One region of the Faecalibacterium hominis (ex Afrizal et al. 2022) genome, then DNA from elsewhere that is predicted to be linked to it. Evidence: riboswitches for the same ligand, from Rfam matches in the RefSeq annotation. Region 1 holds a riboswitch; the other holds the start of a gene.
The links. A riboswitch is a leader RNA that binds a small molecule or an ion and turns the genes downstream of it on or off. The one in region 1 is predicted to bind cyclic di-GMP.

Region 1 (8,232 bases):
AAGAATTTTTGAGAAAGACGAAATTGTAAGCATCCTCACCCTCTCAGTCAAAGCCTTACGGCTTTGCCAGCTCCCCCGAAGGGGGAGCCCTTGGCAAAACCGGTAAGTTTTCCGCACTGCCAAGGCCTCTCCCTTTGGGAGAGGTGGATTTGCGAAGCAAAGACGGAGAGGGCGAGCCACGTTAATTTTAAGGAGAATTACAAACTATGAGAATGCGTTTCAAACCCTACGCCCACGATGAGCTGATGGCCGCCGATTTCCACGTCCACGAGCCCCTGATCTGGGGCGGCAAGTGGCACGCACAGTATGCCCGCCCGGAGCAGCCCTTTGTGCTGGAGCTGGGCTGCGGCAAGGGCGGCTTTATCTCCCAGCTGGCCTGCGCCCACCCGGAAAACAACTATCTGGGCATCGACATCACCGACAAGGTGCTGATCCTTGCCAAGCGCAAGATCGAGGCCGCTTACACCGAGGCAGGCCGCCCCATCGACAACGTGAAGATCATGAGCACCGACATCGAGCGCATCAAGGGCGTGCTCACCGCCGAGGATACCGTCAGCCGCATCTATATCAACTTCTGCAACCCGTGGAGTAAGAACGCTTCCTCCAACAAGCACCGGCTCACCTATCCCCGCCAGCTCATCCAGTACCGCGAATTCCTGAAGGACGGCGGCGAGATCTACTTCAAGACCGATGACGACGACCTGTTCCGCGACAGCCTGGAGTATTTCCCCGCTTCCGGCTACGAGATCACCTGGAAGACCTTTGACCTGCACGAGAACGAGCCGGAGTGGAACATCCGCACCGAGCACGAGGGGATGTTCACCGAGATGGGCATCAAGATCAAGGCCCTGATCGCCAGAAAGCTGCCCGGCGATGCCGCCGTGACCTGGATCGAGCCCAAGGTCCTGAAAAAGAGGAAGGCTGCGGAGGAAGCCGCTGCCGCCGCAAAGGAGGAGTAAGATGTCCTTTTTTGTCAACACCATGGTCTGCGGCTTTTCGCTGTATCAGATCCTGGCGTTTTTCCTGATCTACTCCTGCCTGGGCTGGTGCCTGGAGGTCATCTATGCCGCCGTTTCCACCGGCCAGCTGGTGAACCGCGGCTTTCTGAACGGCCCGGTCTGCCCCATCTACGGCTTTGGCATGATCATTGTGCTGTTCACCCTTTCGCCGCTGGCAGACAACCTGCTGCTGCTCTATCTCGGCGGCGTGATCCTGCCCAGCGTGCTGGAGCTGGTGGGCGGCTGGGCGCTCTACAAGCTCTACCACACCCGGTGGTGGGATTACAGCGACTTCCCCTTCAACATCGGCGGATATATCTGCCTGGAGTTCTCCCTTTTGTGGGGCGTGGGCACCGTTGTGGTGATGAAGGCCGTTCACCCCGTGATCGCGGGTTTTGTGGAGATGGTCCCCCAGATGGTGGGCTTTGTCCTCATGTGCATCCTGTACGCCTGCTACGCCGCCGACGTGGTGGTGACCGCCTTTGCGGCCTCTGACCTGGCCCGTGAGCTGGATGCCCTGGAAAAGGTTGCCGACAGTATGCACGCCGTGTCCGATGCCATGACCGAGCTGCTGGGCACCACCGCCATGGATGTGGACCAGAAGATGGACGAGAGCCGCCTGCAGCTCAAGCTGGCGGCTGCCGAGGCCCGGGACAATGCCGCCAAACTGAGCCCCCGGGATGCCGCTGCCGCCCTGCGCGCCAAGGCCGACGAGGCCATGGAGGCTGCCCGCAAGTCCTCCCAGGAGGCCCGGCTCAATGCCTCTGAGGCCGCCACTGCCGTCAAGCTGGCTGCCAAGGGCACCGCAGAGCGCACGGCAGAGCTGCTCCGACTGGAACAGCTGGCCGAGGAGCTGCAGGCCCGCAGCGAGGAGATGCGCGCCCGCACCCGGAGCTCCAAGTACTTTGGCAAGGGCCGTATGCTCCGCGCTTACCCCAAGCTGCGCCACGGCGAAAAGCACCGCTCTCTGGACGAGCTGCGGGAGCGCCTGAAGTACGAGCGCAAGCACTGACCCTGCCCTTTGCAGCAACCCCAAATGCCCCTGACCGGCTTCTTTCGGTCAGGGGCATTTTTCCTGCACTGCATTCTCCATAAAATCAGGCAGATCTTGTGCTGCCGCACGCTTTTGTTTTCGTTATGTTTTCCACATTGTACGCTCCTTTTTTGTACACTCTTCCAAATCTATTTTCGTCATATTGACAAAAAAAAAAAAAGAGTATTTTATCCTGTGCAATATGCTATTCCCGCTAAAAACTGAAGAATCGGCAAACCAGTCGAAAGGCTGCGACGCAAAGCTAAAAGGGCCTGTAATATGGCAGCCAGCCGCACGTTATTCTCTCCGGGTAAGGTAATACGAAACCTTGCACCTCCTTGTGAAGATGCGTCGGCTTCCCTTCAGGAGAGCGAGCGCGCAGCGGGTCTACAAGGGTTCAGAGCGTTGTACCAGCCGTTTGGCCGGTGCGGCGCTTTTTTGTTTTGGCTGAAATAGAGAGAGTTTTTTGGGGAAAATTATGGAAAAGGAGTAAAGAATTATGAAACCCAAGCGTTTGATCAGCTTATTGGTTGCGGTCTGCATGATGATCACCATGCTGCCCCTGTCGGCAGTCACGGCATTTGCAGCAGACACGTCAACTGTACTTACAGCCATCGTTGACGGTTACAAGTATGAGTATAAGGTAAATGCAGACGGTGCTACTGCAACCATCACAGATTTTCGTGGCCCTGTTGATCCAGCGAAAACCCCTGCCCCCTACGACATCCACATACCCTCAGAGTTGGGCGGCTACCCTGTAACCGGTTTGGGAACATATTCATTTTCCGGCTATTTGGATGCTTCTCCCTACCTCCACAACTCGTACCAAATTGGTCGCAACATTCGCTCCGTCGACATTCCACAAGGCGTTACTTCCATCGGCAATCATGCCTTTGAAGAATGCTTTGCTCTGGAGGAGGTCACCATTCCACAAAGCGTTACTTCCATCGGACTAATAGCCTTTGGTGGTTGCTGTAAGCTTACAACGCTTTCGTTAGGTGAGAATGTTGAGACGATCGGCGGGGGTGCCTTTTTTAGATGCTCCAGCCTGAGCAATATCACCATCCCGAAAAAAGTAAAAGTAATTGAATCCGGGTACAGTGGTACACCTTCCTTTTATAGGACCTTTGCCTATTGCTCCAGTCTGAAATACATTATACTCCCTGCTGAATTGACTACTTTCGAAGCCCGTCTGGATGATTGTCCGGCATGTGTCATCTACTACAACAACGACGAGGACCACGCAAAGGATCTGCTTAAAAATAATTATTACCTGCGGGATGCTGTACAGAACGGACACCAGCTTCTTTGCCTCTGCCATGTGACCTTTGATGCCAAGGGCGGCAACCTGACCTACGATAAGGTGCCGGTTTATGAGACCGAAAAAATCACTGAGACCTTGGCAAACAATCTGGAGGAAACCGATCTGGATGCCATCAATCATCCCACCCGTACGGGTTACAATTTCATCGGCTGGTACACCACCCCAGATGGCAAGCCCGAAGATGGCAAGTTTGATGTGAAAGAAACCGCAATTACGAAGGACATCACCCTCTATGCCCGTTGGAAGTTCGACCCCAATGCTCTGGACTGCCACCAGCTGACCGTGACCGGCGGCACTGTTACTGTGAAATACGACGGCAGCGATGTGACCAGCAAGCTGAACAGCAACATTGACGCAGCCACCGGCAAAAAGACCTACTCTGTACCGGACGGCGCAGAGGTGACCGTGACGCTGGACCAGACCGCAGTGCCCAAGGACAAGGTGTTTGACAGCTGGTCTACCGGTGATTTCTCCCTGCCCACAGGTGACTACAAGGCAGAAAGCATCACCTTTACCATGAGCAGTGGTGTGAATGTCTCTGCAAAGTACCGTGATGCCGCCGCTGACGACACCCACGATACCGATACCGCAGTCTGCCACCCGCTGACCGTTACCGGCGGCATTGTTACCGTGAAAAAAGGTGACAAGGATGTGACCGATACCCTGACCGTCACCACTGACGAGACCACCGGCAAAAAGACCTACTCTGTACCGGACGGCGCAACAGTGACCGTGACGCTGGACAAGACCCTGATCCCTGAGGGCATGGTGTTTGACATCTGGTCCACCGGCAAATTCTCTCTGCCGCTGGGTCAGGATTACAAGGCAGAGACCATCACCTTTACCATGAACACCATGAGCAGTGATGTGGATATTGCCGCACAGTACCGCGATGCCACCATTGAAGATGATGGGCCCAATGTGCTGGGCACTGCCGCGATCATTGGTACTGCTGCTGTGGGTACCGCAGTGCTGGGCTATCAGGCCTATTCTCTGGGCGCTGAATTTGCAGGCAAGCTGATGGCTCTGCCCTACTTCCCCAGCAACCGCAGCGCCCTTGCCATGATGCTGTGGGAGGATGCAGGCAAGCCCATGCCCGAATCCGAACTGCTCTACCCCGATGTCGGGCAGGAAGAGCAGGATATGGACCTGCAGCACGCCGCCCGCTGGGCCATGGAAAACGAGCTTATCCCTGACCTGAACGATGAGGGCACGGCTCCGGAAGAGATGAAGTTCTTCCCGGCCAATCCCGTAAGCAAGCTCGATGTGCTGAATGCATGGCAGAAGGCACAGGAGCTCAAGAACAACTAACGCCATCCCCGAATATTCCCAAATATACGTAGAAGCGCCTCATCCTTCACCGGATGGGGCGCTTCTGCGTTGTAATGAGTTAATGAGTCGCAGCGGGTGTGGTCAGCTACTACATCTGCAAGTGGCTTGAGGAACAGTTCAAGGCCGGTAAGCACTAACCCACAGCAAGCAGGAAGCCCCCTTGGTATTCGCAGTACCGAGGGGGCTTCTTGTTGCTTTGGTGGAACCATGGAATGGTTCCGTAGTCTCATCTACAACTTTAGTATATGCACTCCTGCGCAAAAAGTCAAGAGGGCCGCCACAGATTTTGTTTCGCTCCTGCGCCTGTTTCAGCTTATCACGCCCACAGATCCTCGGGGTACAGGCCCTCCTGGGTTTTCTGGGCGATGGCGGCCACCACGGTGGGCTTATCTTCGCGGTAGGTCACACCGTACCACTTATCGGTGCTCTTGAGCACAGTGACTGCCGCCTTGCCCTCATCGATGAGCTCGCTGGCCACAGTGGGCAGGAAATACTCGCATTTGAGGGGGTTCTTGGGCAGATTCTCACGCAGCCAGCCTGCAAAGCGGCGGTCAGCCTCGTTCAGGAAGCTCTTGCCAAAGCCCCACAGGTTCATGCTGACCGGTGCTTCCACCGGCAGGTCATCCGTGCCCTCACCGGTGAGGGAGGTGCAGCGGATGCCGCCCTCATAGGTCTCGATGCCGGTGCGCTCGGTCACGCTGTGCAGGGTGCCGTCCGGGTTCACCACGCAGACACCGCGGGAGACGGTGCCGTTCTCGGAGACGGTATTTTTGAGCAGGTAGCTCACCATGCAGTAATCGTAAACTGCGCCGTCCTGATGGGTGGACAGATACTCATAGATGACCTTGAAGGCCTCGGGGCCGTAGTAATCGTCCGCGTTGATGACGGCGAAGGGACCATCAATGAGGTCTTTTGCGGCCAGCACGGCGTGGCAGGTGCCCCAGGGCTTGACACGGCCCTCGGGGATGGTGAAGCCTGCGGGCAGCTCATCCAGCTGCTGGAAAGCGTATTTCACGTTCATACCCTGAGAGACGCGGTCGCCGATGGCGGCTTTGAAGGCCTCCTCGATCTCGTGCTTGATGACAAAGATCACGGTCTCAAAGCCTGCGCGGTGGGCATCGTACAGGGAGTACTCCACAATGGGCTGACCCTTGGGGCCCACCGGGTCGATCTGCTTCATGCCGCCGTAACGGCTGCCCATGCCGGCAGCCATGACCACCAATACCGGTTTGTTCATTTTTCTTTCCTCCTGCGTCAGTGCGCTATTCTTTGAGTCTATTATACTCCAAATTTTCCCGGGCAACAAGGGATAGCTTTTCCTTGAATTTTTGCATGGATTCTCACCCACTGCCGTGATAGAATAGAGGCAATGGAGTTTCCGCAGAAAAGGAGAATGCTTATGTCAACCAAAACTGTCTGGATCACCGGCGCTTCTTCCGGCATCGGGCGGGAGTTTGCCCGCCGCTATGCCCGGCTGGGCTTCCGGCTCATTCTGACCGCCCGCCGCCGCGACCGGCTGGAGACCCTTGCCGCCGAGCTCCGGGCGAAACACGGCACCCTCTGCCGCATTGTACCCGCCGACCTTGAGCAGGATGCGCAGGTCGCCGCCCTGTGCGAAGCACTGGCAGACGAACGCATCGACCTGTTCATCAACAACGCGGGCTTTGGTGCCTGCGGTGCCTTTTCCGAGACGGACGAGGGCAAGGAGCTTTCCATGCTGCGGGTGAACGTGCTGGCCATGCACCGGCTGTTCAAGTTCACCCTGCGCAAGATGGAAGCACAGGGCTTTGGCACCATCCTGAACGTGGCATCCTCGGCGGGCCTGCTGCCGGGCGGGCCCTATATGGCGGGCTACTACGCCTCCAAGGCATACGTTGTCAGCCTGACCCGCGGCGTGGCCGAGGAGCTGCGGGAGCAGCACAGCCCGGTCTATGTCTGTGCCCTCTGCCCCGGCCCCGTGGACACCGAGTTCAACGACCGTGCCGACGTGGTGTTCGCCCTCAAGGGCATCACCCCGGAGCTCTGCGTGGAGGAAGCCATGCGCGGGATGCTCCGCCGCAAGACCATCATTGTGCCCAGCACCCTGATGCGCCTTGCCACCACGGCCCAGAAGCTCGTTCCCACGCCCCTGCTCATGCCCATCGTGGCCCACCAGCAGAAGAAAAAGCTGGGCTGATGGCTGCTTGACAGCGCACCGCCGCTCATGTATCTTAGAGGTATCCGAAAAAACAGGAGGAATGTTCCATGAAAATTGCACTCATCAACGAAAACAGTCAGGCCACCAAGAACGGCATCATTGAAGCCGCCCTGAAAAAGGTGGTGGAACCCATGGGCCACGAGGTGGTCAACTACGGCATGTACACCGCCGAGGATGCCGCCCAGCTGACCTATGTTCAGTGCGGCATTCTGGCCGCCATCCTGCTGAACAGCGGCGCGGCCGACTACGTCATCACCGGCTGCGGCACCGGCGAGGGTGCCATGCTGGCCCTGAACAGCTTCCCCGGCGTGATCTGCGGCCATGTGGAGGACCCCGTGGACGCTTACACCTTTGCCCACGTCAACGACGGCAACGCCGTTTCCATGCCCTTTGCCAAGGGCTTTGGCTGGGGCGGCGAGCTGAACCTCGAGTACTGCTTCGAGAAGCTGTTCGGCTTTGGCCACGGTCAGGGCTACCCCAAGGAGCGCGTTGTGCCCGAGATGCGGAACAAGGCCATTCTGGATGATGTGCGCGCTGCCACCTTCAAGCCCCTGATCGAGTGCCTGCAGAGCATCGACCAGGATCTGCTCAAGGGAGCCATTGCAGGCGAAAAGTTCAGCGAGCTGTTCTTCGCTTCCTGCAAGGACGAGCAGCTGGCCGCCTACATCAAGACCCTGCTGTAAGCAGAAGCAGCAGGATATCCGGATCCTATCCAAACACATCCTGCTCACCCTGAAAAGGGTGGTTTATGATACGAAACACGAGGAAGTCTAATATGGCATGGTTATACCATTTCAATCAGATCGTCACCCACGGCATGGAGGGGTTTCTGGAGACAGCGGTGCCGATGATCTCCGGGCTGGCTGAGATCATCGGCCTGTTCATCATCGTCACCAGCCTTGTCAAGGCCACCTACCACTATGTGCGGGTCACCTTTTTCCATGGCCAGCACGATTTCCTCCACGAGATGTCCAGCGGCCTGACCACGGCGCTGGAGTTTCTGATGTCGGCGGAGATCGCCAAGACCTTCCTGTTGCAGAATCTGGAATCGGTGGTGCCGCTGGCGGCCACCTTTGCCCTGCGGGCCATGATGAGCCTGATGCTCCACTGGGAGATGGAGGGCGGGCACCGCTCCGGCCGCAAAAAGGAAGAAACGCCCGCCGGTGAGACCAAGAAAAAAGAATGACTTGTAAAGCTTTCCTCTTTTTTCTCGGTTCTGGGTTGTGTAAAACGTAAAAATCGTGCCCCGGCTCTTGACAGTTTTGCACAAAGGGGCTATACTCGTGCCATCGAAAGCAAAGGCGCTGACGGAAGTGATTCCGCCAGCGCCTTTTGTGTTTTCGCTGGA
Region 2 (8,232 bases), 1.1 Mb from region 1:
TGCAAAAGGCAGCACGGACGAGAAAAGAGAGTGTGTAACATGTACGACACCATCCTGAGCCCCATTGATTACGGTGGAATGCAGCTGAAGAACCGCATCATCTTTGCTCCCACCACCTTCGGCCTTTCGGACGAGGAATATCTGGCGGAGATGGAGCGGCTGGCCAAGGGCGGCTGCGCCATGATCATCATCGGCGATGTGCCGGTGGCCAAGAGCCGGTTTGAGAAGTCCCTGTTTGACAAAAAGGGCTTTGCCTTCTATCAGCAGATCTGCGAGACTGCCCACAAGTACGGCTGCAAGGTCTGCGCCCAACTCCACCAGACCGATACCGACATGATGTCCATCGTCAAGTGCATCCCGGGGATGCTGATGAAAAAGATCACCCCCGACCAGCTGCGGGAGCGGATGAACGATGCCGTGGGCCCCTACATCACCAAGATGTCCCAGAAAAAGATCCATCAGATCATCGCGGGCTTTGGCAAGGCTGCTGTGCTGGCAAAGCAGGCGGGCTTTGACATGGTGCAGGTGCACGGCGACCGGATGTGCGGCAGCTTCTCTTCCGCCATCTTCAACCACCGCACCGATGAATACGGCGGCAGTGCCGAGCGCCGCGCCCGCTTTGCCGTGGAAGCTGTCAAGGCAGTGCACGCCGCTGTGCCCGGCATGGCCATTGACTACAAGCTGGCTGTCCGGCAGGAGAACCCCCATTACGGCAACGCCGGTGTGGTGGAGGAGGAACTGGCCGTGTTCGTGCCCCTGCTGGTGCAGGCAGGCGTGACCAGCTTCCATGTGACACTGGCCAACCACTCTGCGCTGGAAAACACCATCCCGCCGGCCAGCCACCCCGAGTTCAAGGAGAACGGCTGCTTCCTCAAGTTCTGCGATGAGGTGCGCCGGTATACCAGCGTGCCGCTCTGCGGTGTGGGCGGCCTGAACGACCCCGATTTTGTGGAGCAGCAGCTTGCCAGCGGCCGCATCCAGTGTGCGGCAATGTGCCGCCAGCTGCTGGCCGACCCCAACTGGGTCAACAAACTGCAGAGCGGCAATGCGGCAAAGATCCACCGCTGTGTCCGCTGCAACAAGAAGTGCCTGGGCGGCCTGATCGCCCATCAGGGCACCCGCTGTATCTATGATGCCCTGAACGCAAAAGAACAGGGCAGCATCTGATATCAAAGAGAACAAAGGAGAATGACCATGAGCTACGCCATCGTTTTCAGCAGCAAGACCGGCAACACCCGCCTGCTGGCCGACACCCTTCGCGCAAGCTTGCCCCAGAATGAGTGCACCTACTTCGGAGCACCGGCCCCGGAGGCACTGGAGGCTGAGACCCTTTACATCGGCTTCTGGACGGACAAGGGCCATGCCGATGACACCCTCACCGCCTTTTTGCAGACCCTGAAGGGGAAGCAGGTCTTTTTGTTCGGCACCGCAGGCTTTGGCGGCAGTGCGGAATATTTCGAGCAGATCCTGGCGGCGGTGCAGAAATCGCTGGATGAGAGCAACACGGTCATTGGAACCTATATGTGCCAGGGCAAGATGCCCATGACCGTGCGCCAGCAGTACGAAAAGATGCTGCAGCAGCCCAACCATGCGCCCAATCTCGAAATGCTGATCGAGAATTTTGACAAGGCGCTGGCCCACCCGGATGCCGCAGACCTCGACCAGCTGCGCAAAAAGGCGGCAGAGGTGCAGGCATAACGGAAAAACTCTTCAAAAAAGCAGATTTTTTGAGAAAGCTGCTCCAAACAGTTGACAGGTTCTGCCCGATGTGATAGGATAATGTCGAGGAAATGGAAACGGCTCCTCAAGGTGAATTGAATATTCTCGGCAAAACAGTCGAAAGGCTGTGACGCAAAGCTACAGGGCCTGTAAAATGGCAGCCAGCTGCTTCTCAAAGAAATCTTTCTTTGGGCGACCTGCTTAGAATTTCTAGGTGTTGTTTTGCTGAGTGTATTGCAGAACAACACCTTTTTTCGTTCTCAAATTTCTTCCCAAAAGAAGAAAGGCACGCAAAACTGAATATCCTCGGCAAAGCAGTCGAAAGGCTGTGACGCAAAGCTATAGGGCCTGTAAAATGGCAGCCAGTTGCTTCTCATCACCTGAGGGTCTCCACAGCGGAGATTGGGTGTTGAGTGACCTTCATCTGAAGCATCAGGTGTCGATTGCCGAGTATACCAGCAATCGACACCTTTTTTCATGGGGCAACACAAAAGAGGTTCAACACCATGCGTAACGCTTCGATGAAAGTCCTGAAGAATCTGGTCTGCTGCGCCGCATTCATCTGCCTGATGTTTGTTCTGGCAATGCCCGCACACGCAGCTTCCAAGGCCGATGAGCTGCTGCAGCTCGTCAACGCAGAGCGTGCACAGGCCGGTGTGGCTCCTCTGAGCATGGGCAGCAGCGCACTGAATGCTGCCGCACAGGCTCGTGCAGAAGAACTTACCGTCAATTACTCCTACAACCGCCCCAATGGCAGCCGCGAGTTCACCATCCTGCCGGAGTACGGTGTGGATGATGTTTCCGTGGGTGAGAACTACTGGGCAGCTGCTGAGAATGCTTCGGACGTGGTCGCCGCCTGGAATCGCTACGATTTCTTCAAGGAGCGGATGCTGGACAAGGATGCCACCTCCGTTGGCGTTGGCTACTACGAGGGCGGCGAGTACGGCAATTACTGGGTGATGATCTTTACCTACGCCCGCGGCACCAGCGAGAACGGTTTCGCACAGGAAGTGCTGGCGCTGGTCAACGCTGAGCGTGCAAAGGAAAATCTGGCACCTCTGGCCATGGGCGATGCCAAGCTGCAGGCTGCCGCCGATGAGCGCGCAAAGGAAGTGGCAAAGGTCGCTTCCCACACCCGCCCCGATGGCACCAACTGCTTCACCGTGCTGAAAGAGTACGGTGTGTCTGATACCGCCACCGGCGAGAATGCCGCCTGGGGCGAGACCACGCCCGAAAAGGTCGTTGCAGACTGGATGGCTTCGGAAGGCCACCGTGTCAATATCATGGACCCCGCCGCCAAGTATATGTGCCTTGGCTACAACTACGATGCCAATTCTCAGTGGGGCCACAACTGGATCCAGATCTTCGCAAAGTAAGCGGATGACTTCCATTGAGCGTTGTACGATGAAATAGAACAGAGCAAAAAGAGATGCACCCCGCCTTCCTGAAACCGGTTCAGGGAGCTGGGTGCATCTCTTTTGTTTTTTTTTTTTATTCTGCAGCCATCTCGGCTGCATCCTCGGGGCTGAAATCGCCCAGGGGCAGGATGAGCCGGCCCAGCGTCTCCTGCGGCAGGGCGGCAAGCCGGGCACTCTCGTCCGCAATTTCGGCAGGGCAGAGGACGTGCACGCCGTCCGCACCGGTCTCTACCCGGGCGCGGTGGCCGGTGGCAATGTACTGGATGCCCAGCCGGTCAGCCGCCGCCAGCAGGGCGGGGAAGCGCAGGTCGGCCGGGGCAGCGGTCTCCTCAGCCAGCTGGCTGGCCAGTTCGCTGGCATTCAGGGTGATGCACTCGATGCCCAGAGCCTTGGCGGCTTCCTTGGCGGCATCCACAACGGGGTCATCGGTGCACAGACGCACCACAGCGCCCATCACCGCAAAGCCCTGCTGCTGTAAAATGCGGACAGCTGCTTTGCAGCCCGTGCCGCCGCACAGGCCCACCAGCACCTTGTCCTGCTGTTCATAAGTATCGAACCCGCTGCCGGGCAGAAATGTATCGCTCATCGTCCCTGTCTCCCTCCGTGTGCCTGACTTTGTGCCACGGCCAGCTGGTCGCAGCGCTCATTTTCCGGGTGGCCTGCATGGCCCTTGACCCAGACATAAGTGATCTTGTGCCGGGCTTCCTGCTCCAATGCCTGTTCCCACAGGTCGGGGTTCAGGGCAGGGGAGCCGTCGGACTTTTTCCAGCCCCGGCGCTTCCAGCCCTTGGCCCAGCCCTTTTCCAGCCCGTTGATGACGTACTGGCTGTCAGAGCACAGCCGCACCTCACAGGGCTCCTTGAGCTGGCGCAGGGCCTCGATAAAGGCGGTCAGCTCCATCCGGTTGTTGGTGGTGGAAGCATCGCCGCCGCTGAGCTCCTTTTCATAGACCTTGCCGTTGAAGCGGTAGCGCAGCACTGCACCCCAGCCGCCCGGGCCGGGGTTGCCGCTGCACGCGCCATCGGTGTAAACTTCGACTTGTTTCATCTGTTTCTCCCGGAACTTGAATTTTTGGATACTTCTATTTAGAGCTATTTTTCCGGTTCTGTCAAGAGGAAAACGTATCATCCCCGGCTTTTCCGGCAAAGCTTTGAATTGACAAAGTGGACAAGAAATACTATACTGTTTGTAACAAAATGCGTATAGGGGCGCACCGGTGCGGTGTGTCCGGCCGGAACGGGGCAGTGCCGCGGTCGCATCGAACAGATGGACTGACAGGGCAGAAATTACTCCGTTCCGGCCATCCCAGTGCCGAAAACAGGCATGGAAGCGAAAAATTCTATACGATGGTTTCGATGGGAGCGGCGGTGCGTTTGCTGCTCCTTCACAGCAGACAGGCCGCTCGCAAAGGGGTGTGCCTGCGTTTTGTAATTGATTTTGGAGGTACCGCATGGCACAGGTCAAAGAACAGAACCCGGCTCAGGCTCAGAACAATCCGAACAGAAACAGTGAATCCGGTGGGGAAAAGCGCACCCGCACCCGCCGCCCTTATTATAACCGGCGGCCCCGCCGCGCACAGCAGCCCAAGGAGGCCGCTGTGCCCATCCACATCTACCCGCTGGGCGGTCTGGGTGAAGTGGGCAAGAACATGACCGTGTACGAGTGCAACGGGGATATGATCATTGTGGACTGTGGCCTTGTGTTCCCGGACAGTGAGATGTACGGCGTGGACATGGTCATCCCCGACTTTACCTTTGTGGTGCAGAATAAGGACAAGATCAAGGGCCTGCTCATCACCCACGGCCACGAAGACCACATCGGCAGCATTCCCTACCTGCTGCAGAAATTTGATCTGCCCATCTACGGCACCCGGCTGACCTGCGGCCTCATCCGGAACAAGCTGGAGGAGTTTGGCCTGGCGGGAAAGACCAAGTTCGTGGAGATCACCCCTAAGCAGAAGATCAAGCTGGGCTGCTTTACCGTGGAGCCCATCCATGTCAACCACTCCATCCCCGATTCCGTGGCCTTTGCCATTGACAGCCCTGCCGGAACGATCATCCAGACCGGCGACTTCAAGATCGATTACACCCCGTTGGCCTGCGGCGTGACCGACCTGACCACCCTTTCGGAGTATGGTCAGAAGGGTGTGCTGGCCCTGCTGAGCGATTCCACCAACGCCGAGCGCCCGGGCTTTACTGCCACGGAGCAGAAGGTGGCCGCCGGTGTCCGCAACCTGTTTGCCCGTGCCCGGAACAAGCGTATCATCATTGCGACCTTTGCGTCCAACATCTACCGCGTCCAGCAGATTATCGACCTGGCCGTGGAGGATGGCCGCAAGGTGGCGTTCAGCGGCCGCAGCATGGTCAATAACACTGCCATGGCGCAGGAGCTGGGTTATATGCACATCCCCGAGGGCACCCTTATCAGCGTGGATGAGCTGAACCAGTACCCGCCGGAGCAGGTGGTGCTGATCACCACCGGCAGCCAGGGCGAGCCCCTGAGCGCTCTTTCCCGCATGGCCTCCTGCAGCCACCGCCAGGTGCGGGTGGGCCCCGGCGACTTCATCATCATCTCCGCCAACCCCATTCCCGGCAACGAGAAGAGCGTGACCAAGATCGTCAACGGTCTGCTCCTGCTGGGCGCGGAGGTCATCTACGAGAGCATGTATGATGTCCATGTTTCCGGCCACGCCTGCCAGGAGGAGCAGAAGCTGATGCTCACCCTGACCAGACCCAAGTATTTCCTGCCCGTGCACGGCGAGTACAAGCAGCTGAAAAAGCATGCCCTGACCGCCGCGTCTCTGGGCATTCCCACCAGCAACATCCTCATTGCCGAAAACGGCTCCAACGTTATCCTGAGCCGGGACGAGATCAAACTGGGCGAGCCGGTTACCGCCGGTGCCGTGATGGTGGACGGCCTGGGCGTGGGCGATGTGGGCAATGTGGTCCTGCGTGACCGCAAGCATCTCTCTGAGGACGGTCTGGTCATCATTGTGGCCACCGTGGACAGCAAGACCGGTAAGGTGCTGGCGGGGCCTGACCTTGTGAGCCGCGGCTTTGTCTATGTGCGCGAGAATGAGAGCCTGATGGACGGGGCCCAGAGCATTGTGGAAAACGCGCTGGATCGCTGCGTGGAAGAGCATGTGCGCGACTGGAACAGCGTCAAGACCCGGGTGCGTGAGGCGCTGAGCAGCTATATCTACCGCCGCACCAAGCGCAGCCCGATGATCCTCCCCATTCTGATGGAGGTATAAGCCGGAAGCCGCCCCGCCGGGGCAGGCAGACCAGGAGGCAGAAGATCCCATGAAACAAAAACCGAGATGGACGTTAGAAATGCTGATCGCCGCGCTGGCAGTACTGTGTGCACTGCTGACACTGGCGCTTCTGGTGCAGCGGCCCGCGGGCTGGCCTGCGCTGGCGGTGCTGGCGGTGCTGTGGGGCATCGGCATCTGCGTTTTCCGGTATCAGCTGCGGCGCTGGACCGCCAAGTGGGTGGCTGGGGGCAGCTTTGAAAATTCCAGGACCCAATACAGCCTGGAATCCCTCTCTCAGCCGGCGGCTCTGCTTTCTGGCGAGACGGTGCTGTGGTATAACAGCCGCTTCCGCACGGCGCTGCTGGGCGGCGAGGACCGGCTTGCAGGCAGGGCACAGAAGCTGCTGCCCGGCCTGGATACCGCACAGGCCCGCACCCCGGAAGGGCAGCAGCTCAATCTGGCCGATGGTGTGTGGAATGTGCACAGCAGTACCGTGCCGGGTGGCAGCGAGAGCATGACGCTGCTCGTGTTCAATGAGGAGACCGCCCTGCGCAGGATCGAAACGGAGTATAAGGCCAGCCGCCCGGGCTACATGGTGTTCCTGGTGGATGGCTACGACGATGTGTTCAGCGATATGCTGGACAGTGAGCGCGCCCGCCTGCTGGAAGGCATCAACCGGGTGCTGGAGGATATGATCGGCCGGGGCACAGGCTTTCTGCGCCGCGTTGCCAGCGGCCGCTATATCGCCGTGGTGGAAGAGCGCCATCTGGAGCAGTATGCCCAGCGCGGCTACGATGTGCTGGATAAGATCCGTGCCCTGGACCCCAGCGTGAACCTGTCCATCTCCATTGGCATCGGGCGCGGGGCCAAGACCCTGCGGGAAGCCCAGGATATGGCCGTGCAGGCGCTGGATATGGCGCAGGGCCGCGGCGGCGATCAGGCCGCTGAGATGACCCCGGACGGCTTCACCTTTTACGGCGGCGTGAGCCACGGCGTGGAAAAGCGCAGCAAGGTGCGCAGCCGCATCGTGGCCGATCAGCTGGTCAGGCTTGTCAAGGAGGCGGACCATGTGGTCATCATGGGCCACCGGATGAGCGATCTGGATGCCATCGGCGCTGCCGAGGGCGTGCTGCGCATCTGCAAGATCTGCGATGTCCCGGCGGTGATCGCCGTCAGGCGGGATGCCACGCTGGCGGGCAGCCTGATCGATGCCCTGTGCCGGGCCGGGCAGGCAGATGATTTCATCGACCCCAAGGGGGCTTTGCCCATTATCTCCAAGAAAACGCTCTGCGTGGTGGTGGATACATACCAGCTGGGCCTTGTGGAAAGTAAGGAGATCCTGGAAAGGTGCGGCAAGGTGGCTGTCATCGACCACCACCGCAAGGGCGTGGGCTTCATCGAGCATGCAGACCTTGTCTGCCACGAGCCCTACTCCTCCTCGGCCAGTGAGCTGGTCACGGAGCTTTTGCAGTATGTGGGCGACCGGGACGACAAGCCCAGCCGGGTGGAGGCAGAGGGCCTGCTCTCGGGCATTATGCTGGATACCCGGGACTTTACCCTGCACACCGGTGTGCGCACGTTTGAAGCCGCCGCCGCTCTGCGCCGCTACGGCGCGGAGACGGAGCGGGTGCGCCAGCTCTTTGATGTGACCATGGTGGAGTACAACGCCAAGGCAGACCTTGTGGAGGCTGCCCAGATGTACCGCAGCTGTGCCATCTCGGTGAGCGGCGAGGTGCCCCCCGAGGCCCGTGTGGCCATTGCGCAGGCTGCCAATGACCTGCTGACCATCCAGAATGTGGAGGCCAGCTTTGTGGCCGTGCAGGTGGGGAGCGGTGTGAATAT

Region 2: it holds a riboswitch for cyclic di-GMP, as region 1 does, so the genes downstream of both, ACKXGA_RS03540 (CAP domain-containing protein) here and ACKXGA_RS09090 (leucine-rich repeat protein) in region 1, are expected to answer to the same signal.

Annotation. Positions count from the first base shown of each region.
Region 1 is NZ_CP186860.1:1,860,324-1,868,555, forward strand. Features, by position in the region: gene ACKXGA_RS09075 (alanyl-tRNA editing protein) at 1-29, shown strand, start outside; gene trmB (tRNA (guanosine(46)-N7)-methyltransferase TrmB) at 207-959, shown strand; gene ACKXGA_RS09085 (putative ABC transporter permease) at 961-2,010, shown strand; cyclic di-GMP riboswitch class I at 2,253-2,329, shown strand; gene ACKXGA_RS09090 (leucine-rich repeat protein) at 2,531-4,666, shown strand; gene ACKXGA_RS09095 (nucleotidyltransferase family protein) at 5,004-5,924, opposite strand; gene ACKXGA_RS09100 (SDR family NAD(P)-dependent oxidoreductase) at 6,087-6,863, shown strand; gene ACKXGA_RS09105 (RpiB/LacA/LacB family sugar-phosphate isomerase) at 6,932-7,567, shown strand; gene ACKXGA_RS09110 (DUF1622 domain-containing protein) at 7,660-8,070, shown strand.
Region 2 is NZ_CP186860.1:714,966-723,197, reverse strand. Features, by position in the region: gene bilQ (bilirubin utilization transcriptional regulator BilQ) at 1-38, shown strand, start outside; gene bilR (bilirubin reductase) at 40-1,167, shown strand; gene bilS (flavodoxin family protein BilS) at 1,195-1,698, shown strand; cyclic di-GMP riboswitch class I at 1,817-1,892, shown strand; cyclic di-GMP riboswitch class I at 2,018-2,093, shown strand; gene ACKXGA_RS03540 (CAP domain-containing protein) at 2,226-3,095, shown strand; gene ACKXGA_RS03535 (hypothetical protein) at 3,211-3,723, opposite strand; gene rnhA (ribonuclease HI) at 3,720-4,184, opposite strand; gene ACKXGA_RS03525 (ribonuclease J) at 4,588-6,390, shown strand; gene ACKXGA_RS03520 (DHH family phosphoesterase) at 6,440-8,232, shown strand, end outside.